Regions from separate parts of the Methylobacterium sp. 1A genome, predicted to be linked through region 4. Evidence: predicted binding sites of a transcription regulator. Region 4 holds the regulator's gene; each other region holds the start of a gene.
The links. Region 4 encodes PhoB, which activates phosphate uptake and scavenging genes when phosphate is short. Its sites were predicted from a motif close to TGTCATNNANCTGTCAT; they were not measured.

Region 1 (4,718 bases), on a different contig from region 4:
CCACGCGCTGGCGGCGCACGCCCAGGGTCAGCAGGATCCGCTCGTCGAGGGCCGACAGCGTGTCGGCCACCGCGATCCCCGACAGGGTGCTGTCGGACAGGCGGGGCCGGCCCACGCCGTAGATCGGCGCGATGTACGGGACGAGGGCCGGCGCGTAGAGGTTCGACAGGTAGGCGCCCCGGCCGGGCGAGAACCGCCGTCCCGTCGCCTCGTCGTACACGGAGCCCTGCACCGTCAGGGCGTGCCGGATGAAGCCGGTCTCGAACCGGGCCCGGACGCCACCGTCGTAGGTGAGCCGGTCGACGCCCAGCGCGTAGAATTGCGGCGTGCTGGTCGTGTCGCCGCGGCCATTGAGGATCGTCGGCGCCGACTGGAAGTAGCGCTCCACGCCGGTCTGCCCGCCGCCGACATCCGCGAACAGCGTGACTTGATCGGTCAGGTCGTACTCGGTGCGCAGCAGACCGCCGCGATCGTCGACGTCCGAGTATTCCCAGGGCTGGGTCAGGTTCAGGCGGCCGTCGGGCGCCCGCGGTACGGGCACGCCGGCCCGCAGGAGGAACGGGCGCAGCGGCGCGTTGAAGCGGTCGGTCTGCGCCAGCAGGTAGAGCCACGCGCGGAACCGGTCACCCTGGTAGTCGAGGGCCAGGGCCCCGACGCCGGTCGTCTCGGTCTGGCGGTCGAAGGGCGTGGCGCCGCCGTGCAGGCTGCCGACGACGCGGGCGCCCCATTCCCGCCCAGGCCCCCAGCGGCGGGCGACGTCGACCTGGCTGCCGCCCCAGGCGGACGAGCCGTAATCCAGCGTGACGCGAGTGAGGTCCGCGCCGGCGCGCTTGGGGACGATGTTGACCACGCCGCCGACCGCGCCGTTCGGCGACACTCCCGTGAGGGCGGCGGACGGGCCCTTCAGGACCTCGATGCGCTCCACGTAGTCGGTGAAGATGCGGAAGCTCGGGGCGACGCCGTAGAGCCCGTCGAAGGCGACCTCGCCGCTGGTGTTCTCGTTGGACGGGAAGCCCCGGATGGAGAAGGAGTCGAACGGCGCCCCCGTGGTCTGGGTGGCGCGCACCGACGGGTCGAGGACCAGGGTCTCGGACACCGTCCGCGCCTGCCGGTCCCGGATGAGCGTGTCGGTGTAGCTGGCGATGCTGAAGGGCGCCTTCTGGGTCTCGGTATCGCCGAGGAGGCCGAGGCGCCCGCCCCGCGCCACCTGACCGCCGGCATAGGCCGGGACCGGGCCGCGCGGCGCGGCCGCGCTCGCGACCGACAGCTCGTCGAGCTGGACGTCCCGGCCGGCCCCGGCCTCCTCGGCGCGGGCGGCGTGCGGCCCGGAACCGACGAAGCCCAGCAGGACGGCCATCGGGAGAACCGGCCGGGCCGCGCGCCGCCGGCGCCGGTTCCGCGCGGAAACATGTACTGAAAAGTCGTGGGACTGCATTGTCGTGACGATGGCTCCGAATCACGGAGCAAGGCAGCAAATATCTCTACATGTGTCAAAAATACATTTGGAGTAATTACAACTCTACAGTGCGATCGCATCGCTGATCGAACATTGTCGATAATTATTGTCGTATATACATAGATGTATTTCAGGACGTCGTGTTTATCAATGACGCGACCATCTTCGCGCGATCGGGGCGGCGATTTCACGGAGGGCCGGGCCGCAGCTCGGCCGAGGCGCACGGCCGGGATCATCGGTCCGGACGAGGCCGCCGAGGCCGGACCCGGCCGCGATTTCCCGTGGATCGTGCGCGGCCGGTCGGGCCGCCGGGGCGTTCGACCGCGCGACCACCGGATCCCGACGGGCCCGCGGGAGCGCCGACCGGCGGCCGCGGCGCCGCGATCGGGGCGCCCGGTTGCCAGGGTTGCCCACCCCGCCTAGACGGGCCCGGCGCGAAACGTGCCTGTCACCCCTCCTCTTGTGCAGAGGTCTTCTCCCGTGATCACCGGTCCGTGCCTCATCGTCCAGCCGATCCACGCGGCGGGCCTCGACCGGTTGCGCGCGGCCGGCCTGGAGCCGCGCCCGGCGAGCGGGACCGATCCCGAGACGCTGGCGCGCGAGGTCGCCGACTGCGTCGCCGTCATCACCCGCAACACCGGCTTCCCGGCCCGCGCCATCGCGGCGGCGCCGGCCCTGCGGGTGATCGGGGTGCACGGCACCGGCACCGACCACGTCGCCACGGCCGAGGCGACCGGGGCCGGGATCGTGGTGGTGAACACGCCCGGCGCCAACGCCGTCTCGGTGGCCGAGCAGACGCTGGCGCTGATCTTCGCCCTGGCCAAGGCCCTGCCGGAGGCCGACCGCTCGGTCCGGGCCGGCGACGACAGCTTCAAGTTCACCGCCCGGCTGATCGAGCTCGCCGGCCTGACGCTGGGCCTCGTCGGCTTCGGGGCGATCGGGCAGGCGACCGCCCGGCTCGGCGCCGCCCTGGGCCTGCGGGTGCTGGCCTACGGCCCGAGCCGCCCGGACGCGGACTTCGCCAACGCCGGCGCCCTACGGGCCGCCTCGGTCGACGCGCTCCTGGCGGAATCCGACATCGTCTCCCTGCACGTGCCGCTGACCCCGGGCACACGCGGCCTGATCGGCCGGGACCAGCTCGCCCGGATGAAGCGGGAGGCCTTCCTGATCAACACCAGCCGCGGCGGCCTGATCGACGAGGCGGCCCTGGTGGAGGCGCTGGAGGCGGGCACGATCGCGGGCGCCGGGCTCGACGTCTTCGCCCAGGAGCCGCTGCCGGTCGACCACCCGCTGGCCCGCCAGCCCCGGGCGATCCTGACACCCCATGTCGGCGGCTCCACCGGGGCGGCCCTGATCCGCACCGCCGAGACCGCCGCGACCCGCGTGGTCGACGTCCTCGCCGGCCGGCGGCCGGGCGGGCTGGTCAACCCGGACGTCTGGGAGCGGCGGCGCGAGGTGTGATGGTCTCCCCTCTCCCGTGCGGGAGAGGGTTGGGGTGAGGGACGAGAGGCTTCGGGATCAAGCACCCGATCGACGCGATTCGAGGGGGAGCCTCGTCCGGTGAGGTCACACCCCTCACCCTGTCCCTCTCCCGCACGGGAGAGGGGACCCGCGGCCGATCCTGACGGCGCGGCGGTCGTGGCCGGCCCGGTTCACGGTGTTTCGTCCGGACCGCGACCGCCCGCCGCGCGCCGTGTCATGCAATCGTCGCAGACGGGCCGGAAAGCCACGCGCTGCATCCGAGGCCAGAGAGGGCTCCATGGACTTTCACCGTCGCTTCACGGTCCTGATGTGCGCCCCCGCCTTCGATCCGGACGATCTCGAAGGCGCGCGCGTCAATCAGATCGTGGCAGCCGTGGAGCAGCGCGGCTTCGAGGTGGTGCGCGCCCGGCGGGTCGAGGACGCGGCCATCGCCGTGCAGACCGATGCCGCGGTGGGCTGCCTCGTGGTCGATTGGGGCAAGCGCGGCCTCGACGGCAAGGCCGCCGCCCTCATCGACATGATGCGCAAGCGCGGCCTGGAGATGCCGATCGTCATCATGGTCCGCCGCAAGCGGCTGGAGGACATCCCGGTCGAACTGCTCGATTTCATCGACGGCTACATCTTCCTGGCGGAGGAGACGCCGGAATTCATCGCCCGCGGCCTCGTCAGCCGGGTCACGCAATACGCCCAGACCCTCAAGACGCCGTTCTTCGGCGCGCTCGTCGACTACGCCGAGAAGGGCAACCAGCTCTGGACTTGCCCGGGCCACAACGGCGGCATCTTCTACAACCGGTCGCCGATCGGCCGGATCTTCGTGGAGCACCTGGGGGAAGCGATCTTCCGCGACGATCTCGACAACTCGGTCCTCGACCTCGGCGACCTGCTGACCCACGAGGGCCCGGCGCTGAAGGCCCAGAAGGAGGCCGCGAAGATCTTCGGGGCCGAGAAGACCTACTTCGTCCTCAACGGCACCTCGGCCTCCAACAAGATCGTCCTGTCCTCGCTGATCGCGGAGGACGACCTCGTCCTGTTCGACCGCAACAACCACAAGGCGGCGCATCACGGTGCCCTGTTCCTGGGCGGCGGCATCCCGATCTTTCTGGAAACGGACCGGAACGCCTACGGCCTGATCGGCCCCATGTATCATGAGGCCCTCGACGAGACCCGGATCCGGGAGAAGATCCGCCGGAACCCGCTGGTGACCGATCCCGAGGCGTGGCGCCGGGAGCGGCCGTTCCGCGTCGCGGTGATCGAGCAGTGCACCTACGACGGCACGATCTACGACGCCCAGGAGATCCTGGAGAAGATCGGCCACCTCTGCGACTACATCCTGTTCGACGAGGCCTGGGCGGGCTTCATGAAGTTCCACCCGCTCTACGCCCGCCGCTTCGCCATGGGGCTGACCGGCCTCGACGAGACCTCGCCTGGCATCGTCGCCACGCAATCGACCCACAAGCAGCTCGCGAGCTTCTCCCAGGCCTCGCAGATCCACACCCGGGACGGCCATATCCGCGGCCAGACCCGGCGGGTCGAGCACAAGCGGCTCAACGAGAGCTTCCTGGTCCACGCCTCGACCTCGCCCTTCTACCCGCTCTTCGCCTCCCTCGACGTCGGCGCCCAGATGATGAAGGGCCGCTCCGGGATGATCCTGTGGGACGACACGATCCGGCTCGGGATCGAGTGGCGCAAGAAGGTCCGGGCGATCCGGCGCGAGTTCGAGGAGAACGAGCGCGACCCGGCGCGGCGCTGGTTCTTCGACCCGTTCGTGCCGGACGTGACG
Region 2 (4,718 bases), on a different contig from region 4:
GGGGCGCGCGGACGGCCGACATCGTCGCGGCGCTGTGGCCGGAGCGGTGCCGGGCGCTGGTGGCGGTCAGCGGCTACCTGATCGGCAACCAGGAGGCCGGCAAGAAGCCGCTGCCGCCGCGGGCCGAGCTGTCCTGGTGGTACCAGTTCTACTTCGCCACCAGCCGGGGGCGGGCCGGCTACGAGGCGTACCGCGCCGACTTCGCCAAGCTGATCTGGCAGACCGCCTCGCCGCGCTGGCGCTTCGACGACGCCACCTTCGCGCGGAGCGCCCCGGCCCTCGACAACGCGGATCACGTCAGCATCGTCATCCACAATTACCGCTGGCGGATGGGCCTCGCCGAGGGCGAGCGCCGGTACGACGCGCTGGAGAGCCGCCTCGCGCAGGCGCCCACGATCGGCGTGCCGACCATCACCCTGGAGGGCGACGCGAACGGCGCCCCGCATCCGGATCCCGCCAGCTACGCGGCCAAGTTCACCGGACGCTACGCGCACCGGCTGATCACCGGCGGGATCGGCCACAACCTCCCGCAGGAAGCCCCGCGCGCCTTCGCGCAGGCCGTGATCGACGCGGCCGCGGCCTGACCGCGCCGGCGCGGCCGGATCATCCCCGGACACACGATCATCCCGAGACGATGACGGAGGTTGCCATGCGGTTCCTGGCTGTCGCGCTGCCGGCCCTGCTCGCTGCGGGCCTGATTTTGGGAGGCTCCGCGGTGCGCGCCGTGGATGCCGGGACCGCCCCGGCGGCCTCGCCGATCTACGGCGTCACCGTCCCGGACGGGTACCGCGACTGGCAGCTCGTCGGCGTCGCGCAGGAGACCGGGGCCCTCGACGAGCTGCGCGCCGTGGTCGGCAACGCGCGGGCGCTGGACGCCTACCGGTCGGGCACCCTGCCGTTCCCGGACGGGACGGTGCTGGTGAAGCGCGCCTGGACGCGGGTGCCGTCCGCGGAGTTCGCCCCGGCCTTCGTGCCCGGCGGCGCCACGACGGTTCAGGTCATGGTGAAGGATTCGCGGCGCTACGCGGCGACGGGGGGCTGGGGGTTCGGGCGCTTCGTCGACGGCAAGCCCGCGGACGCGGCCCAGCACGAGACCTGCTTCGCCTGCCACAGCGCGAATGTCCGGGACCACGACTACGTGTTCACGCGGCTCGCGCCCTGAGGCCGGCCGCCGCCCGGACGGCCGCCCGGACGGCCGCCACGACGCCCCTGTCAGCGCGCGGCTTCCCTCAACGTCCTCTCGCTGTCGCGCCTTGCGTCTCCCGTCAGCCGGCGCCTACACCTTTGCCGGCTCAAGCTCGGCCCGGACCGGGCGGGACACGACGGCGCCGGCCCGAGGCACGGCCCCGCAGGGAGGATAGCGCGTGACGATCGCCCGATACGGCGCAGCCCTGGCGCTGCTCTGCGGCTTCGGTTTCCTGTCGCCCTTGAGGGCCGACGAGTGCCCCAACCGCGGCCAGCTCGACGACGCCTACTGCGACGCCAACAAGGACCTCGTCGCCGACGTTCCGGCCAAGACCCGCGACCCGAGCGTCATCGTCTTCGCCTACACGCCGGTGGAGGATCCCGCGGTCTACGAGAATTCGTTCAAGCCGTTCACGACCTACCTGAGCCAGTGCACCGGCAAGCGCGTCGTCTACTACCCGGTCCAGTCGAACTCCGCCGAGATCGAGGCGATGCGCTCCGGCCGGCTCACGGTGGCGGGCTTCTCGACCGGGCCCCTCGGCTTCGCGGTGAACATGGCCGGCGCGATCCCGTTCGCCGCCAAGGGCACCGAGAAGGGCGCCGAGGGCTACAACCTGATCGTCGTGGTGAAGGCGAGCAGCCCGTACAAGACGCTGGCCGACCTCAAGGGCAAGCGCGTGGCCCACACGGCGCCGTCGTCGAATTCCGGCAACCTCGCGCCCAAGGCGCTGTTCCCCGAGCAGGGACTGAAGCCCGGCGAGGACTACAAGCTCATCTACTCGGGCGGCCACGACAAGTCGGCGCTGGGCGTCGGCACCGGCGACTACGACGCCGCCCCGGTGGCCTCCGACGTGTTCTACCGGATGGTCGCCCGCGGGACGATCAAGGGCGACGATTACCGGGTGATCTACACGAGCGAGAAGTTCCCGACCTCGGGTTTCGCCTACGCCCACGATCTCAAGCCGGAACTCGCCGAGAAGCTGAAGCAGTGCTTCTACGACTTCCGCTTCCCGCCCGACATGGTGAAGGATTTCGAGGGCGACGACCGGTTCGCGCCGATCACCTACCTCAAGGACTGGGCGATCGTCCGCAAGGTCGCGGAGGAATCGGGCACGCCGTACAACAAGGTCGCCTACGAGCGCGAGGCCGCCCGCGAGGCCGAGGCAGCGCGCAAGAAGGCCGCGGGCGCCCCTAAGCCGTGACGCAGGCCGTGACGGCGGGGAGCGCGGCGCGCGCGGTGGCGGCCGGACCCGAGGGCGATCCCCGGGCGGAGGATCCGCGCGCGCTGGTGATTCGCGGGCTGACCAAAGCGTACCGGGCCGGCCAGCCGGTCCTGAAGGGCATCGACCTCGTGGTGCCGGGCACTGGGCTCACGGCGATCATCGGGCCGTCCGGTACCGGCAAGAGCACCCTGATCCGCTGCATCAACCGGCTGGTCCAGCCGACCTCGGGGGAGATCCTGTTCCGGGGCGAGGACCTCGCCCGGCTCTCCGGCCCCGCCCTGCGCCGGGCGCGCCGCCGGATCGGGATGGTGTTCCAGGAGTACAACCTGGTCGAGCGCCTCTCGGTGATGGAGAACCTGCTCTGCGGCCGCCTCGGCTACGTGCCGGCCTGGCGCGCGTGGCTGCGGCGCTTCCCCGAGGCGGACATCGCCCGCGCCTTCGACCTCCTCGACGCGGTCGGCCTGTCGGGCTTCGCCACCCGCCGGGCCGACGCCCTGTCGGGCGGGCAGCGCCAGCGCGTCGGCATCGCCCGGGCGATCATGCAGGAGCCCGAGATCGTGCTCGCCGACGAGCCGACCTCGTCCCTCGACCCGAAGAGCTCCGTCGAGATCATGGAGATCCTGTCCCGGCTCGCGGCCGAGCGCGGCGTGCCGGTGGTGGTCAACATCCACAACGTGGCGCTCGCCCAGCGCTTCGCCGCGCGGATCGTCGGCATGTCGGGCGGGCACGTGGTCTATGACGGGCCGCCGGACCGGCTGAGCGAGGCCGACCTGCGCGGCATCTACGGCGGCGAGAACTGGCTCGAATGAGCGCGCCCGCCCGCCCGGCCTCCCCCGACGCCTCCCCCGACCGCGTCGCGTTCCGGCCCAACTGGACCGCCCGCGCCGGCTGGGCGCTCCTTGCCGTCTACGCGGTCTACGCGGCGACCCAGCTCGGCTTCTCGCCCGAGCGCTTCGCCGGCGGCCTCGCCCACGGGCAGCAGTTCCTGGCCCGGATGTTCCCGCCGAACTTCTCCCGCTGGGAGCTCATCCAGTCGGGGATCCTCGAGAGCCTGCAGATCGCCGTGATCGCCACGGTGGTCGGCATCGCGGTCGCCCTGCCGATCGGCTTCCTGGCGGCCCGCAACCTGATGCCGCCCTGGGTGACGTGGCCGACCCGCATCCTGATCGCGCTCTGCCGGTCGTTCCACCCGATCATCGTGGCGATCCTGTTCGTGAAGGCGATCGGCTTCGGGGCGCTCGCCGGCGTCATGGCGCTGATCGTCGCCTCGGTGGGCTTCATCGCCAAGCTGTTCGCCGAGGCGATCGAGGAGATCTCCCTGAAGCAGGTCGAGGCCGTGCGGGCGACCGGCGCCGGCTTCCTGTCGACCCTGATCATGGGCGTGCAGCCGCAGGTGCTGCCGCGCTTCATCGGCTTCGCCACCTACCAGCTCGATTCCAACCTGCGGAACTCGACCATGGTGGGCATCGTCGGCGGCGGCGGCATCGGCGCGACGCTGTTCACCGCCTATCAGCGCTTCGACTTCGACGTGGTGCTGGCGATCCTGATCGTCATCGTCGCCCTGATCATGGTGGCCGAGATCGTCTCCGGCTGGGCCCGCAAGGTGTTCCAGTGAGCGTCGCCCTCGCGCCCGCGTCCGCCGGCCCGCGCCGCTGGCAGCGCTTCCCCCTGTGGAAGCGGCTGGCGCGGCTCGCCTTCACGCTCTGCGCGGTGGCGGCCTTCGTGGCGAGCCTGCGCACCATCGAGGTGATCCCGGAATTCCTCTACGACGCCCCCGACCAGCTGGCCGACCTGTTCGGCCGGATGTGGCCGATGGATGCCGGCTATGTCGGGCCGACCCTGCGGGCGCTGGTGGAGACGCTCCACATCGCGACGCTCGGCACCCTGATCGCCATCGCGATCGCGGTGCCGATCGGGCTGATGGCGGCCCGCAACGTCACGCCCAACCGCGCGCTGAACCTCTTCGCCAAGTTCGTGTTCGTGACCTCGCGCTCGGTGAACTCCCTGGTCTGGGCGCTGCTGTTCGTGGCGGTGTTCGGCCCGGGGCCGCTGGCCGGGACCCTGGCGATCGCGCTCCGCTCCGTCGGCTTCACCGGAAAGCTGTTCGCCGAGGCGTTGGAGGAGGCCAATCGCGGCTCGATCGAGGCCCTGCAGGCCGCGGGTGCCGGCCGGATGTCGACTTTGCTGCTCGGCTACTGGCCGCAGGTGAAGCCGGCCTTCTGGTCGATCGCGCTGTTCCGCTGGGACATCAACATCCGCGAATCCGCCGTGCTGGGGCTGGTCGGCGCGGGCGGCATCGGCGTCGCGCTC
Region 3 (4,718 bases), on a different contig from region 4:
GACGGCATCACGGCGGTATCGGACATGAACCCTCGCGCGGAATCTTTCGTGGTGAGCGGGGATTAAAACCGCGCGGTGACGGTTGGGTGACGGCCCGCGACGCCGCGCGTCGGCGAGCGTGTCCGAGAGCGTGTCTGAGAGCGTCGGGCGCCGCTGTCACACGCCTGACGCGGTCCGGCCGCTAGCGGACCGGACCGCTCGCCCGATCGCACGAGGGATCCGCATGATTGACGCCACGGTGCCGGCCCTGTCCCTCGGCGCGCTCCTGGCCGTCGTCCAGATCGGCAGCATCGCCGTCGCGGCCCGGCGCCTCGGCCGGGACCACGGCCCGTCGCGGTTCCCGGACAGCGCGCCCGTCTCCCTGGTCCGCCCCCTGCGCGGGGTCGAGGCCTACAGCGAGGAGATGCTCCTCCGCAGCTTCCGTCTCGACTACCCGTCCTACGAGCTGATCTTCTGCGTGGCCGACCCGGCCGACCCGATCGTCCCGATGGTGGAGCGCCTGATCGAGGCCCACCCGCACGTGCCCGCCCGCCTGATCCTCGGCGACGAGCGCGTCAGCGCCAACCCGAAGCTCAACAACTGCCTGCGCGGCTGGCGCGCCGCCGCCCACGACTGGGTGGTGCTCGCCGATTCCAACGTCGCCATGCCGCCGGACTACCTCCAGCGGCTGCAGGCGGCGTGGCGCGCCGATACCGGCCTCGTCTGCTCCACCCCGGCCGGCGCCCGCCCGGGCAGCTTCATGGCGGAGGTGGAGTGCGCCTTCCTGAACACCCTGCAGGCGCGCTGGCAATACGCCGCCGAGGCCTTCGGGCTGGGCTTCGCGCAGGGCAAGAGCATGCTCTGGCACAAGCCCTTCCTGGAGGCGCAGGGTGGCCTCCAGGCGCTCGCGGCCGAGATCGCCGAGGACGCGGCCGCCACCAAGCTCGTGCGCGCCGCCGGCAAGCGGGTCCACCTCGTGGCGAGCCCGTTCGAGCAGCCGCTCGGCCCGCGCGGCTTCCGGGAGGTCTGGTCGCGGCAGCTGCGCTGGGCGCGCCTGCGCCGCGTGACCTTCCCGCTGTTCTTCGCCCCCGAGATCGGCAGCGGCGTCCTGCTGCCGGCGCTCCTCGTCGCCCTCTGGGCCGGAAGCCTCGCGGGCCTCGCGGGCGCTGCCGGCCTCGCCGCCCTGTGCTATGCCGCCGAGCACCGGCTCGCGGCCCGCGCGGGCTGGCACCGCTCGCCCCGCACGCTGGCCGCCTTCCTGGCGCGCGACGCCCTGATCCCGGTGATCTGGGTCGGCGCCTGGATGCGGAGCGCCATCGTGTGGCGGGGCAATGCCATGGACGTGCGCCCCCGGCGGGCCGCCGACGCGCGCACCTACGCGCCGACGGCCTGACCGCCCGGCGATCGGAGACCCTACGTGTCGCGCCGCTACGCCCTCTACTGGCTGCCCGCCCCGGATTCGCGCCTCGAAGCCTTCGGCCGGGCGATCCTCGGCACCGACAACGTCACCGGGCTGCCGGTGCCGCACCCGGAGGGGCTCGGTGATCTCGCTGCGGTCACGGCGGGCGCGCGGGTCTACGGGTTCCACGCCACCCTCAAGGCGCCGCTGCGCCTCGCCCCGGGCACCGGGGAGGCCGACCTCGTGGCCGCCGCCCGCGCCCTCGCGGCCGCGCACCCGCCGGTGGCGGTGGGGCCGCTCCGGGTCGCCGCCCTCGGGCCGTTCCTCGCCCTGGTACCGGAGGGCCCGCCGCCGGAACTCGGGCTCCTCGCCGCCGAGTGCGTCGCCGCCCTCGACCCGTTCCGGGCACCGCTCACGGAGGCCGAGCGCGCCAAGCGCCGGCCGGAGCGCCTCGACCCGCGCGGCCGCGCGCTCCTCGACCGCTGGGGCTACCCCTACGTGTTCGAGGCCTTCCGCTTCCACATGACCCTGACCGACGCCCTGCCGGAGGCGGAGCGCGACCTCTGGCACCGGCGCCTGTCCGAGGCCTACGCCGCCGCGGGACCGGAGCCCCTGCGGATCGACGCCGTCAGCCTCCTGACCCAGGACGGGTCGGGGCCGTTCCGGCTCCTGGCGCGCCTGCCCTTCGGAGAGGCCCGTGGTTGACCGCCCCCTCGGCCTCGAACCCGCGCTCGATCCGAGCGCCCGGGTCGTCGACAGCCGCCTCGGCCGCTACACCGAGGTCGGCGCCCGCACCCACCTCACCGAGACGACCCTCGACGACTATTCCTACATCGGTGAGGACGGCGAGGTGATCTACACCGCGATCGGCAAGTTCTGCTCGATCGCCGCCAGCGTGCGGATCAATCCCGGCAACCACCCGATGGAGCGGGCGTCGCAGGCGCACTTCACCTACCGGGCGCGCGCCTACTGGCCGGAGGAATCGGACGAGCCCGCCTTCTTCGACCGGCGCCGGGCGAGCCCGGTGGCGATCGGCCACGATGTCTGGATCGGCCACGGCGCGGTCGTCCTGCCCGGGCGCACGATCGGCACCGGCGCGGTGGTGGGGGCGGGCGCCATCGTCACCCGCGACGTCGAGCCCTACACGATCGTCGTCGGCAATCCCGCCCGGCCGGTCCGGCGCCGCTTCCCCGAGGTGGTCGCGGACCGTCTGACCCGCTTGGCGTGGTGGGACTGGGACCACGAGCGCCTGCGCCGGGCGCTGCCGGATTTCCGCGGGCTGCCCATCGAAGCATTCCTGGAGCGCCACGAAGATTAAGTCGGCTATCGAAATGCCAAGATGCTGCGCCGGCAAATATAATCGTTCCGAATACGTCATCCAATCGTCGTCAAACCGGCGTCTACGTGCGGCCGTTCCCCGGCGGATGGTGGCATGCTGGTTATCGAGGATCTCACGCGCCAGTACGGCGACCGACGCGCCGTCGACGGCGTGTCGCTCCGGATCGAGCCCGGCAGCTTCGTCGGGGTGATCGGCCGGTCCGGTGCCGGCAAGTCCACGCTGCTGCGCCTCATCAATCGGCTGGCGGATCCGAGTTCGGGGCGCATCCTCCACGACGGCCGCGAGGTCACCACCCTGCGCGGCCGCCCGCTGCGCGAGTGGCGCACCCGCTGCGCCATGATCTTCCAGCAATTCAACCTCGTCGGCCGGCTCGACGTCATGACCAACGTGCTGATGGGGCGCCTCAGCCACGTGCCGACCCACCGCGCCCTGCTCCGGCAATGGTCCGCCGAGGACCGCGGCATGGCCCTCGCCGCCCTGGAGAGCTTCGACATGGGCGAGTTCGCCGGCCAGCGGGCCGACGGCCTGTCGGGCGGCCAGCAGCAGCGCGTCGCCATCGCCCGCGCCCTCGTGCAGGAACCCGAGATCCTGCTCGCCGACGAGCCGGTCGCCTCGCTCGACCCGCGCAACACGCGGCTCGTGATGGACGCGCTCGCCGACGTGAACCGGCGCTACGGCATCACGGTGCTGTGCAACCTGCACTCCCTCGACCTCGCCCGCGCCTACTGCGACCGCCTCGTCGGCCTCGCGGCCGGGCGGGTCGTGTTCGAGGGCGGCCCCTTCGACCTCACCGAGGACGTGGCGCGCCGGCTCTACGGCCTGGAGGCCGGCGAGGTGCTGGACGGTTCCGCGCAGCGCGAGGCGGAGCAGCGGGCCGCGATGCCGGGCCGGCCCGGTCTCGTATCGGTCCGCCCGGTCCGCGAGGCCGCCCTCGGCGCCTGATCCGGGCCCCGGGCCCCAACGAACACCGCCAGAGCGCACCGCCAGAGCGCACCGTCTTGAAAACGCCCGACCGGCCTCCGGCCGGCCGAACCTCGCCGACGCCACGAAGGACGACCCGATGATCACCCGACGCACCCTCGCCGCCGCCGCGGCCCTCGCCCTCCTCGGCCTGCCGGCCGCCGCCCAGGACTGGAAGGCCCAGTATCCGGAGCTGACGCTGGGCGTGATCCCGGCCGAGAACGCCTCGGGCACCGCCGACCGCTGGGCGCCGCTCACCGCCTACCTGACCAAGACGCTCGGCGTGCCGGTCAAGCTGCGAGTGGCGAGCGACTACGCCGCCGTGATCGAGGGCCAGCGCGCCGGCAATATCCAGATCGCGTGGTACGGGCCGGCCTCGTTCGCGCGGGCCGTGATGACCGGCGTCAAGATCGAGCCGATCGTCAACCAGAAGCACGAGACCGGCGCCTCGGGCTACTATTCGGTGGTCTACGTGCTGGCCTCCAGCCCCTACAAGACCGTCGAGGATCTCAAGGGCAAGAACCTCGCGCTGGTCGATCCGAACTCCACCTCCGGTAACCAGGCGCCGCGCTTCTTCCTGAAGCGGGCCGGCTACGACGTCGAGAAGTTCTTCGGCAAGACCTTCTACGCGGGCAGCCACGAGAACGCCGTCCTGGCGCTCACCCAGGGCACGGCCGACGCCGCCGCCAACCTGTGGAACTCCGAGACCGACACGATGGTCACCCGCATGGCCGCCAAGGGCATGCTCAAGAAGCCCGACGGCACGCCGATGCAGCAGTCGGACTTCCGGGTCGTGTTCAAGTCCGACTTCCTGCCGGAGGGGCCCTTCGCCGTGCTGGCGAGCCTGCCGGACGACCTGAAGGCCAAGATCCGCGACGCCTTCGTGGCCCTGCCGAAGGCCGACAAGGCCGCGTTCGACCGGCTCTCCGACGGCAAGGACCAGGATCTCACGCCGGTGACTCTCAAGGATTACCAGCCGATCATCGACATGCTGCGGTTCAACGACGAGCAGCGCCGGAAGTCCTGATCCGGAGCCGCCCG
Region 4 (4,718 bases):
CGGAGGGCGAGATCCTGCTCGACGGCGAGAACATCCTCAGCCCCTCCGTCGACCTGAACGAGCTGCGCTCGCGCATCGGCATGGTGTTTCAGAAGCCGACGCCGTTCCCGATGTCGATCTACGACAACGTGGCCTTCGGCCTGCGCCTCTACGAGAAGCTGCCGAAATCCGAGCTCGACGGCCGGATCGAGGAATCCCTGCGCAAGGCCGCCCTCTGGGACGAGGTGAAGGACAAGCTCCGGCAGCCCGGGACCGGCCTGTCGGGCGGCCAGCAGCAGCGCCTGTGCATCGCCCGGACGGTGGCGCAGAAGCCGGAGGTGATCCTGTTCGACGAGCCGACCTCGGCCCTCGACCCGATCTCGACCGGCCGCATCGAGGAGCTGATCGAGCAGCTGCGCGACGAGTTCACCATCGTGATCGTCACCCACAACATGCAGCAGGCGGCGCGCATCTCGCAGTTCACCGCCTTCATGTATCTGGGGCAGCTCGTCGAGTTCGGTCCGACCAACCGGATGTTCATGAACCCGACGGAACGCCGCACGCAGGACTACATCACCGGCCGCTTCGGCTAGTCTGCCGGGCCGCTCCGGTCCCGGGACCGCCGCTCGCGTCTCCGGCGCCCCGGCGGGTCCCGCAAGCCTCCCGGAGGGCCGTCCCCGGGACCCCATCGAAGGATCTGCCATGCCCGGCCATATCGTCACCTCCTACGACACCGACCTGGAGAACCTGCGTCGCTCGATCTCGGAGATGGGCGGCGTCGCCGAGAAGATGACCGCGGAGGCGACCGACGCCCTCGTGCGTCGGGACGACACGCTCGCCCAGGCGGTGATCCTCGCCGACAAGCGGCTCGACGCGCTGCAGCGGGACATCGAGGAGCGCGCCGTGCTGCTGATCGCCCGCCGCCAGCCCCTGGCCATCGACCTGCGCGAGACCATCTCGGCGATCCGCGTCTCCGGCGATCTGGAGCGGATCGGCGACCTCGCCAAGAACGTCGCCAAGCGCGTGGTGGCGATCTCCGACCAGGCGCCGGCCCAGAAGATCGTGCTCGGCGTGCGCCACATGAGCGACCTCGCCGAGGGTCAGCTGAAGGACGTGCTCGACGCCTACGGGAGCCGCGACGTCCAGGCGGCCCACGACGTCTGGGAGCGCGACGGCGAGATCGACGCCCTGTACAATTCCCTGTTCCGCGAGCTCCTGACCTACATGATGGAGGATCCGCGCAACATCTCGTTCTGCACGCATCTCCTGTTCTGCGCGAAGAACGTCGAGCGCATCGGCGACCACACCACCAACATCGCCGAGACGATCCACTACCTCGCCACGGGCGAGACGCTGGCGGGTGACCGGCCGAAGAACGACGCGTCGAACTACGCGACCGTGGACGGCGTGCAGGCGCCGTGAGGCGCCGACCCCGGCGCCTTCCTGTGGGCGCGGCCGGGGTCACTCTCCGTGCGGGTTGAGGCGGGGCGGCGCCTCCTGCACCATCCGGGGACCGCCCGCAGAACGAGTCTTCGAACGTGAGCATGCAAGTCCTGATCGTCGAGGACGAGGAGGCCCTGAGCACGCTGCTCCGCTACAACCTGGAGGCCGAGGGCTTCCTGGTGGATTCGGCGGCGCGCGGCGACGACGCCGAGCTGCTCCTCGCGGAGCGGATCCCGGACCTCGTCCTGCTCGACTGGATGCTGCCCGGCCTCTCGGGGATCGAGCTGTGCCGCCGGATCCGGGCGCGCCGGGAGACCGAGCGCCTGCCGGTGATCATGCTCACCGCCCGGGGCGAGGAGGGCGACCGCGTCCGCGGGCTCGGCACGGGCGCCGACGACTACATCGTCAAGCCGTTCTCGGTCCCGGAGCTGCTGGCCCGGATCCGCGCGCTCCTGCGCCGGGCCAAGCCCGCCCACGTCTCGGACCGGCTGGCGGCCGGCGACCTGGAACTCGACCGCACCGGCCACCGCGTCCGCCGCGGCGGCGAGGAGCTGCATCTGGGCCCCACGGAGTTCCGGCTCCTGGAATTCCTGATGCTGGCGCCGGGCCGGGTCTTCTCCCGCGAGCAGCTCCTCGACGGGGTGTGGGGCCACGACGTCTACATCGACGAGCGCACCGTCGACGTCCATGTCGGGCGGCTGCGCAAGGCGCTGAACGGCCCGCGCCAGACCGACCCGATCCGCACGGTCCGGGGCTCGGGCTACGCCTTCGACGAGACCTTCTCGCTGGAGGCCTGAGGCGGCCTCACGGGCCGTCCGGATAGGACTTCGCTCCGGCGCGCCGTCATCGCGAGCGGAGCGAAGACGGTGGGACGGGCCCGCGAAGATTCGCGCGTCCCGGCCTCCAGGGACTCAGCGCGCCAGCGCCGCGCTCCGGCCCGAGGCGGCCGGCACCGCCTCCAGCGCCGCCAGGACCGTCCCCTCGGTGAGGATCTGCGGCAGCACCTGGGACTCTCCCGTCCCGGTATAGAGCAGGTAGAGCGGGACGCCGCTGCGCCCGTGCTTCTCCAGGAGGCGGGTGATCTCGGGGTTCTGGTTGGTCCAGTCGCCCTTCATGTAGGTCACGCCGCGCTCGGCCATCGCGGCCCGCACGGCCTTGGTGTTGAGCGAGGTCGCCTCGTTGACCGCGCAGGTGATGCACCACGCGGCGGTCATGTCCACGAAGACGGGGCGGTGCGCGTCGACCAGGGCGTCGAGGCGCGCCTGCGTGAACGGCTCGATCCCGTCGGCGGCGGCCTGCGCGGCCGGCGCGGCGCGGTCCCGGGGCAGGGTGACGGCGAGGGCCCCGACGGCGATCAGCGCCAGCGCGGCGGCGGCCTGCGCGACCCGGCCGGCCCGCGGCGGGGCGGCGCGGCCGTGCTCCCAGGCCCAGGCGGCGAAGCCCACGAGGACGAGGCCGATCAGCGCCGCCAGCAGCCCGCGCGGGTCGACCTGCTGCGCCAGCACCCAGATCAGCCACGCCACGGTGGCGTAGACCGGGAAGGCCAGCACCTGCTTGAGGGTCTCCATCCAGGCGCCCGGCCGCGGCAGCGCCCGCAGGGCCGGCGGCCAGAGGGTCAGGAGCAGGAAGGGCAGGGCGAGGCCGAGGCCGAGGCTCGCGAAGACGGCGAGCGCCACGCCGGCGCTCTGGGTCAGCGCGAAGCCCACCGCCGAGCCCATGAACGGCGCCGTGCAAGGCGTCGCCACCAGGGTCGCGAGCACGCCGGTGAAGAACGAGCCGCTCAGGCCGCCGCGCCGGGTGAGGCCGTCGCCGAGGCCGGCGAGCCGGCCGCCGACATGGACCGCGCCCGAGAGGCTCAGGCCCATCGCGAACAGCAGGTAGGCGAGCCCCGCCACGATGGCGGGCGACTGGAGCTGGAACCCCCAGCCGATCGCGGCCCCGCCGCTCTTCAGGCCGATCAGCGCGGCGGCGAGCGCCAGGAAGCTCGCCAGGACGCCGGCCGTGTAGGCGAGGCCGTGGAGCCGCAGCCGGGCCGGCCCCTCGCCCGCGTGCCGCACGAGGCCGAGCACCTTGATCGACAGGACCGGGAAGACGCAGGGCATCAGATTGAGGATCAGGCCGCCGAGGAAGGCGAAGGCCGCGGCGGTCGCCAGCGTCAGCGCGTCGAAGTCGGCGGCGGCCGGCGCGGTCGCGGGCGGCGCGGTCGCGGCCGGCGCCGCGGCGGCCGGGAGGACCGGCTCGTCGCCGTACGCGAAGGCGAGCCGGCGGGTCCCGGCGGCGTCGACCTCCTCGACCGTCAGGACGCCGGGCAGCGCGGCAGGCACCGGGTCGGTCGGGCTGCTCCGGGCGAGGGTCAGGTGCAGGCCGGTCTCGTCGACGGTCATCACCTGCGCGGCGGCGTTGTCGATCGCGGTCTCGGCGTAGGGGAAGTACGCGGCGTTCCGGACCGCCTCGGGCTTGAGGCCGGCCGCGGCGAAATCGAGGCGCAGGGTGTCGCCCTGGCTCGACAGGCTCAGGGGCCAGAGCGCCGGCACGGGGAGCGCGGCGCGGGCGCGGGCGAACAGCGCGGCGTTGGCCGGGTCCGGCTCGGCCTTGCCGACCGACAGTGTCAGGGCGAGATCGGCCGAGCCGGGCACGCACTCGGTCTCGCAGACGAGGTAAGTCAGCTTGGCCTGGATCCGCACCGGGTCGGCCGGGTCGAGGCTCGGCGGCGGCGTCACCGGGACGAGGAGCGTGACCTCGCCCTCGTAGCCGTAGTTCATGAGGGTCGCGATCGGGATGCGCTCCGGCGCCGGCCACCGGATCGCGCCGGCGTTGAAGCCGGCCGGCAGGGTCCAGGTCACCTCCGGGGGCAGGCCGGAATCGCCCGGGTTGCGCCAGTAGACGTGCCAGCCGGGCTTGACCTGCATCCGCACCGCCAGCGTGAAGAGCTGCGCGCCGGCAACGGCGGCCGGCTCGGCCACGAGGCTCGCGCGCACGAGGTCCGCGGGCGTGCGGAACCCCTGTGCCGCGGCGGCCGAGAGGCTCGCGGCGAGGGCCAGGATCAGGAGGGCGAGGCGGCGGATCATGCTGTCCCTTCGCGCGCGGGGCGGTCGCGGTTTCACGCGCGGCGTGTCGGGCTCGGCGCGGGCGTTTCCATGGCGTCCGGTCTTACCATGGCGTCGGGTCTTACCATGGACCGCGTCCGGGATCCCCTGCGGCCGGCTCACCCCTCGAGCGGCGCCGTCGCCCGCTCGAGCCAGTCGCGCGTCGCGGTGTCGAGCCCGGGCGCCAGGGTCTCACGGACCCTCGCATGA

Region 1: the regulator PhoB is predicted to act here: its motif matches at 3,151-3,167, upstream of ACX9MN_RS25440 (Orn/Lys/Arg family decarboxylase).
Region 2: the regulator PhoB is predicted to act here: its motif matches at 1,234-1,250, upstream of phnD (phosphate/phosphite/phosphonate ABC transporter substrate-binding protein).
Region 3: the regulator PhoB is predicted to act here: its motif matches at 2,751-2,767, upstream of phnC (phosphonate ABC transporter ATP-binding protein).

Annotation. Positions count from the first base shown of each region.
Region 1 covers NZ_JBYQVE010000002.1:1,102,695-1,107,412, forward strand. Annotated here, with positions in the region: gene ACX9MN_RS25430 (TonB-dependent receptor) at 1-1,357, opposite strand, end outside; gene ACX9MN_RS25435 (hydroxyacid dehydrogenase) at 1,937-2,917, shown strand; gene ACX9MN_RS25440 (Orn/Lys/Arg family decarboxylase) at 3,216-4,718, shown strand, end outside.
Region 2 covers NZ_JBYQVE010000002.1:863,876-868,593, reverse strand. Annotated here, with positions in the region: gene ACX9MN_RS24385 (alpha/beta fold hydrolase) at 1-584, shown strand, start outside; gene ACX9MN_RS24380 (cytochrome P460 family protein) at 650-1,162, shown strand; gene phnD (phosphate/phosphite/phosphonate ABC transporter substrate-binding protein) at 1,365-2,387, shown strand; gene phnC (phosphonate ABC transporter ATP-binding protein) at 2,423-3,217, shown strand; gene phnE (phosphonate ABC transporter, permease protein PhnE) at 3,214-4,023, shown strand; gene phnE (phosphonate ABC transporter, permease protein PhnE) at 4,020-4,718, shown strand, end outside.
Region 3 covers NZ_JBYQVE010000002.1:1,708,525-1,713,242, forward strand. Annotated here, with positions in the region: gene ACX9MN_RS28130 (inorganic phosphate transporter) at 1-26, opposite strand, end outside; gene ACX9MN_RS28135 (ceramide glucosyltransferase) at 224-1,372, shown strand; gene ACX9MN_RS28140 (DUF1045 domain-containing protein) at 1,397-2,083, shown strand; gene ACX9MN_RS28145 (LbetaH domain-containing protein) at 2,076-2,696, shown strand; gene phnC (phosphonate ABC transporter ATP-binding protein) at 2,811-3,659, shown strand; gene phnD (phosphonate ABC transporter substrate-binding protein) at 3,778-4,704, shown strand.
Region 4 covers NZ_JBYQVE010000001.1:2,761,592-2,766,309, forward strand. Annotated here, with positions in the region: gene pstB (phosphate ABC transporter ATP-binding protein PstB) at 1-572, shown strand, start outside; gene phoU (phosphate signaling complex protein PhoU) at 682-1,401, shown strand; gene phoB (phosphate regulon transcriptional regulator PhoB) at 1,524-2,219, shown strand; gene ACX9MN_RS13495 (protein-disulfide reductase DsbD family protein) at 2,334-4,490, opposite strand; gene ACX9MN_RS13500 (aminopeptidase P family protein) at 4,628-4,718, opposite strand, start outside.